DNA from 2 places in the Halobacillus sp. A1-3 genome. Region 2 is predicted to be linked to the other one. Evidence: predicted binding sites of a transcription regulator. Region 2 holds the regulator's gene; the other holds the start of a gene.
What was found. The regulator CtsR, encoded in region 2, represses protease genes until heat stress. The targets are predictions, from matches to a motif close to ATGGTCAATAAAGGTCAAACA.

Region 1 (3,425 bases), on a different contig from region 2:
ACCTATCATTAGATCAAGCGGTCCTCCACATCAAACTGACAGATTATAGTGATAGTGAGCACCTCAGTAAAACCGTCCATGCTGTCCAGAGCCATATCATCAATCTTTTTCAAAAGCAGAACAGGCAGATTATAGTGAGGAATAGACTCGATAATATCATCATTCTTTTGGAAGTAAAGACAGGAATGGATAGAAAAGCCAAAGAAGATGTACTATCTGCAGCTGCTACCCTTTTGGAAACTTGGAAACAAAAACACCCGCACCGTAGGATGTTAATCGGCGCAGGGAAGATGTATAACCATATTAATGACTTAAGCCAGAGTGCTATGGAAGCAAAATATGCCGTCGACCTTTCGCATCTATTACTTGATAGTAAAGAAATCATCCACTTTGACGACCTTGGAACCTTTCATTTTTTGTTGCAAATGAAAGAGGTCGGGGTCAACTTGCACCAGTTTTATGATGAACAAATAGGAGATTTACTGAAAGCAAGCGAGAAAGGGATCGACCTACTTCATACATTGGAAACTTATTTCAAACATAACTTGAACATGCAAACAACAGCCCAGAATCTTTTCGTCCACCGCCACACATTAAAATACCGACTGAATAAAATTGAGGAGAAAAGCGGACTCAACTTACGTTCAGCAGATGATCGGCTTAAGATACAATTAGGCATCGCAGCTTATAAGATCGACCAGTATTGACTTGTGGTATTCGTTATGGGAATAGAGAATGAGGAGCGTAAATCCTTTGCTCATCTATCCTCAACTCCTAATATTCTCGCCTGGACTCGCTTTTAACACATTCTTTTTAAAGATAACTTCGAAAAACAATACACTTACGTCAAATTTTGCTCACAAAAAAACCTCTCGATATTTTAACTAATACGTCAAGATATCGAGAGGCCTCATAAACGGTGGTAGGTTTTACACGGACAACCGTACTAACAACGGGGACGCTTTAACTATTTCGTGTCTCTACGGTCAACCAACGTTTATTTACTTTTAGCGCGCCTGAGAGGATTCGAACCCCCGACAGACGTAGAACCGGAATCTACCGCTCTATCCAACTGAGCTACAGGCGCAAGAAACGACATGCAAATAATATTATAGTAATTTCACGTTAAAAACGCAATAGTTTTTGTTGATCTTCTCATTTCTATTCCATAAAATTCTTATTACATACGTTTATACAAATAGTTTTAGGGAATGATGGTAGAAGAAAACTTGCAGAAATAGGTTAATCGTTTTGTTTGACCTTTTCTGACCTTAATTGTATGATGAATATATTCCATCATAATTAATTGATGATAAGGAGGAAACCACAATGAATTTAGTCCCTACAGTTATTGAACAAACAAACCGCGGAGAACGTGCATACGACATATACTCCCGCTTACTTAAAGACCGGATTATTATGCTCGGAAGTCCGATCGATGACAATATCGCTAACTCTGTTGTCGCTCAGCTTCTATTCTTGGCTGCAGATGACCCGGATAAAGACATTTCCTTGTACATCAACTCTCCAGGTGGTTCAATCACAGCTGGTATGGCAATCTTCGATACAATGCAGTTCATTAAACCGAATGTATCAACAATTTGCACAGGAATGGCTGCATCAATGGGTGCTTTCCTGCTTAATGCTGGTGAACCTGGTAAACGTTATGCACTACCAAACAGTGAAGTGATGATTCACCAACCACTTGGCGGTACTCAAGGTCAAGCTTCTGACATTGAAATCCACGCAAAACGAATCATTAAGATGCGTGAGAAACTAAACAAAATCCTTGCAGAACGTACAGGTCAACCTTTAGAAATCATTGAGCGCGATACGGACCGTGACAACTTCATGTCTGCACATGAAGCTGTAGAATACGGGTTGATTGACAAAGTTATGGATAAAAAAACTGATGAATAATAAGTTCGTAAAAATCCGCTGTGTTTTCACAGCGGATTTTCTTATATTATGGGAACGTTCCCGTAAAGTTTACGTTCATATTTTCACAAATAACGATAAAAATTTACGACTCTTTTACAAAATCAGACAGTTCTTCTAAAGCTGTCTCTTCATCCGAGCCATCAGCAATCAATGTAATTTCCTCACCTGTACCAACAGCCAGGCTCATCAACCCCATAATACTTTTAGCGTTAACTCTTTTTTCATCTTTTTCAATAAAAATATCTGAACTGAAGCGGTTGGCTTGTTGTACGAACTGTGCGGCAGGTCTTGCTTGTAATCCAGTTTCAAGTTCTACTGTAATGGACCGTTCGATCACCTATCATTCTCCTCTCTGTTTCCCCAACATAATCTTTGGAAAGCGCATTCATAGCATACGGAATAAAAACGCTTCCGTCTTATAGAAAGCGTTAATAATTGTAATCCATTATAGCATGAATAGCTAATGAAAAACATTAATTTCTTGAGTTTTCTGTAACTTCTCCACGTCGAACTTTTTCAGCAAACTCATCTATTTTTCGAAGACGATGGTTAATGCCCGATTTACTAATAGGGGATCCAGAGACATATTCTCCAAGTTCTTTTAGAGACACTTCCTGATATTGCAGCCTCAGTGTCGCAATTTCCTGAAGCTTATCCGGCAGTGCTTCAAGACCGACTGTTCTTTCGATAAACTTGATGTTTTCAACTTGTCTAAAAGCAGCACCGATCGTCTTATTTAAATTCGCCGTTTCACAATTGACTAAGCGGTTAACTGAGTTACGCATATCCCTCACTATCCGGACGTCTTCGAATTTAAAAAGAGCTTGATGAGCCCCGATATTACTGATCAGTTCGGTAATTTTATCCGCTTCTTTCAAATAAGTAATAAATCCTTTCTTACGACTCAACGTCCGGGCATGAAGACCGAATTGATTCATAAGCTTACACAACGCCTCGTTGTGTTCCTCATCAGAAGAATAGATCTCCAGGTGGTATGAAGATGTCTCAGGATTGTTTACGGAACCTCCGGCTAGGAAAGCCCCTCTCAAGTAAGCTCGTTTACAGCATGTATCCTGAAGGAATTTCTCTGGAATATCCGGGTTAATGGAGAGAGGGCCATTCAGTATTTCCAGATCATTTAATACTTTATCCGCCTTCTCTTTCATTCTAACAATATAGACGTTATTCTTCTTCAACCTCATCTTTTTACGAACGAGGAGCTCAACAGGATACGGATATAATTTTTTAATTAACGTATAGATTCTTCTTGCAATGGCTGCATTTTCTGTTTGTACATCAAGTACATATTCTCGATTGGATAAAGAAAACGTGCCATTCATCCTTACTAGTGCAGCAAGCTCTGACTCCAAGCAGCACGTTTCAGCTTCTACGTTTGTCAGCTCTTTTTTAATCTCCGATGCAAATGACATAGATGTCCACCCCCTCTGGCCAATTGTTCCTTTTATAGCATAGAGTGTAATAAT
Region 2 (3,425 bases):
GTTTTTTCTATATTCATAGTGTGGTACATATAGTAAAAGCAAGGAGGGATCTGGATTGGAATGGTCTTACTTTTTTGATGATGATATCTTTACATTTATTTTTCGAATCATGATGGCTCTACTTTTATCAGGATTAATTGGGTTTGAACGTGAACTGAAAAACCATTCTGCTGGTTTCCGAACGCATATACTAGTAGGAATTGGTGCATGTCTCATGATGCTATTATCGCTCTATGGTTTTGAAGAATTTATGGATAAGTATGAGAATGTACGATTTGATCCTGCTCGTATACCTTCTTACGTAATTAGCGGTATCGGCTTTTTAGGTGCAGGGACGATTATTGTAAATGGAATGACAATTCGGGGATTAACGACTGCGGCATCCATCTGGACCGTGGCGGGCATCGGGCTAGTCGTTGGTGCGGGAATGTATGACATTGCTACAATAACCACCCTCCTCGTCTTACTTAGTCTCGTGTTCTTGAATAAGATTGAGAAGAAGAAATTCAACACCAATAGCAAGCATGTGTTTTACATTAAAGTAGAGCCGAATATTCGCTTGAACCAAGTGCTGGCAGTCTTTGAAGATGCGAATTTATACGTAAATAAAATAGACATTAGAAAACAGGAAAATGATTATCAAAAGCTGATTATAGGCCTGGATAAAAAGCAGACCTATCAAGCTGCCCCTTTGCTTCAAGCTTTATCCAATATTACTGAGGTCATTCAGGTTAGCCATCGTGATTAAAACTACGTAGAATTCTACGTAGTTTTTTTGTTTTAACTTAAGAAGAAACAGGGAATCATGAGAGATGTATTCTATATAAACATTTTAGTTGCGTATTGCCCAAAAATGAGTATAATAAAATTAAAGTCAAAGATAGTCAAAGTCAAAAAAGGGGGAGGGTAAATGAGGAATATTTCCGATATCATCGAAGAATATTTAAAGAATATTTTAAATGAAGATCATCAAAAGACCATTGAAATTAAGCGGAGTGAAATTGCTGACCAATTTCAATGTGTACCTTCTCAAATCAATTATGTGATTAAGACTCGTTTTACAGTGGAAAAAGGATATATAGTAGAAAGTAAACGAGGTGGGGGCGGATATATCCGGATTAGTCGGATCGAGCACAAAAAAGATTCAGATATGATTGAAGAAATTATGGATATGGTTCAGCCTACAGTTTCCCAAACAGCAGCGCTTGATGTTATTACCCGTCTCTTAGAAAGTGAAATCATAACAAATAGGGAAGCGAAAATAATACAAAGTATTATTGACCGCGAAGTACTAGCTTTTCCTCTCCCCTTACGTGATGAAGTTCGATCTCGAATTATGACAGCATTACTGTTTACTCTTAAATATAAAAGTTAAGGAGAAGGGAGAGAATGAGATGGAATGTCAAAATTGTCACCAAAGACAGGCAACCGTTCATTTAACTCAAGTCATCAATGGTCAAAAGACAGAAATTCACGTATGTGAACAGTGTGCCAAAGATAAAGGGTATATGAACTACGGGGAAGAGAATTTCACATTGAATGACCTCCTTTCTGGTCTATTTCATACTGAAAGCCCCTCGTCATTCAGTAATAAAAGTACCCAGCCGTATAAAAAATCCACACAGCTGAAGTGTCCAACATGCGGGCTGACTTATCAAGAGTTCGCACGAACAGGAAAATTTGGGTGTGCATCCTGTTATCAAACTTTTGATGAAAAATTGAATCCTATTTTAAGGCGTGTGCATAGTGGTAATACGACTCATGATGGGAAAATACCTAAACGTGAAGGCGGCAACCTGCACATGAAAAGAGAGCTTGATGAACATAAATCCAAGCTTCGACAATTAATCGAGCAGGAAGAATTCGAGGAAGCAGCGAAAGTTAGAGATAAGATCAAAACTTTGCACAGCCAACTTCATGAGGGGGAGGACGGTGATCAATAATGTCATTGCAACAGTTTATGAACGAGGCGATAAGCCCTTGGATGAAGCAGGAGGGACCGGATAGCGATATTGTAATGAGCAGCCGAATTCGACTTGCTCGGAATTTTTCGCAGCATCCTTTTCCAACGGTCGCTTCTGAAGAAACGTTAGAAAAAATCCTCGAGTTTTTTAACGGAGAATTTAAAAATCAATCTTTCAGGGATTATGAAAATTTCGAGCTTGTAAAGATGAAAGAGTTGCAACCCGTTGAAAAGCGCGTATTAGTGGAAAAACATTTGATCAGTCCTCATTTAGCTGAGAAATCAGACCAATCTGCTACGCTCATTTCTCAAAATGAACAAGTATCGGTTATGGTCAACGAGGAAGATCATATTAGGATTCAGCTTTATTTCCCTGGCTTCCAGCTTGATCGAGCTTTAGAGCAGGCCTCTCAACTGGATGATTGGCTGGAAGAAAAGATTGATTATGCTTTTGATGAAAAGCGTGGATACTTGACCGCATGTCCGACAAACGTGGGGACAGGGATGCGGGCATCCGTGATGATGCACCTTCCAGCCTTATCAATGACTCAGCAGATCAACCGTATGACCCCGGCTATTAACCAATTAGGTTTAGTTGTTAGGGGAATCTATGGAGAAGGCAGCGAGGCTGTGGGAAACATTTATCAAATATCGAATCAAATTACACTGGGAAAATCAGAGCAGGATATTGTGGAAGATCTCCATAGTGTAGTTAAGCAGTTGATCGATCAGGAACGAAAAGCAAGAGATGCATTGATGAACCGTTCTGGAATCCAGTTGGAAGACAGAATTTTCCGCTCATATGGTGTTCTGAAGCACAGTCGTATCATAGAGTCTAAAGAAGCGGCTAAGTGTTTATCTGATCTTAGGTTAGGAATTGATCTTGGCTTCATTGATCATATTCCAAAGACTATATTGAATGAGCTGATGATTTTAACTCAGCCTGGATTTTTGCAACAATATGCAAAAACCACACTAAGTCCTGATGAAAGAGATATTCGAAGAGCATCACTAATTCGAGAAAGACTTCAATTAGAAAATGAAGAATAATGTTAGGAGGGATTGTCCATGATGTTTGGGCGTTTTACAGAAAGAGCTCAGAAAGTACTTGCATTAGCACAGGAAGAAGCTGTTCGCTTAGGTCATAACAACATTGGAACTGAACACATTTTACTTGGATTAGTCAGTGAAGGTGAAGGTATAGCGGCTAAAGCATTAACAGCTCTAGGTCTCGAATCATCTAAAATCCAGCAAGAGGTTGAAAAACTAATTGGAAAAGGTGAGAAAGTATCACAGACGATCCACTACACACCACGTGCTAAAAAAGTGATTGAACTATCTATGGATGAAGCGCGTAAATTGGGTCATTCCTACGTGGGAACCGAGCATATTCTTCTAGGGTTGATCCGAGAAGGTGAAGGCGTCGCTGCCCGCGTATTAAATAACCTTGGTGTAAGCTTAA

Region 1: clpP (ATP-dependent Clp endopeptidase proteolytic subunit ClpP) is a predicted target of CtsR. The motif match lies at 1,253-1,273, and genes of this name have one in related genera.

The regions. Positions count from the first base shown of each region.
Region 1 is NZ_JBPCEO010000005.1:128,127-131,551, reverse strand. It holds gene ACRYKC_RS10635 (PucR family transcriptional regulator) at 1-707, shown strand, start outside; tRNA gene ACRYKC_RS10630 (tRNA-Arg) at 1,012-1,087, opposite strand; gene clpP (ATP-dependent Clp endopeptidase proteolytic subunit ClpP) at 1,306-1,920, shown strand; gene ACRYKC_RS10620 (HPr family phosphocarrier protein) at 2,024-2,278, opposite strand; gene whiA (DNA-binding protein WhiA) at 2,415-3,371, opposite strand; gene ACRYKC_RS10610 (gluconeogenesis factor YvcK family protein) at 3,404-3,425, opposite strand, start outside.
Region 2 is NZ_JBPCEO010000014.1:36-3,460, forward strand. It holds gene ACRYKC_RS19240 (MgtC/SapB family protein) at 110-748, shown strand; gene ACRYKC_RS19245 (CtsR family transcriptional regulator) at 911-1,375, shown strand; gene mcsA (protein-arginine kinase activator protein McsA) at 1,395-1,943, shown strand; gene mcsB (protein-arginine kinase McsB) at 1,943-3,013, shown strand; gene clpC (ATP-dependent protease ATP-binding subunit ClpC) at 3,032-3,425, shown strand, end outside.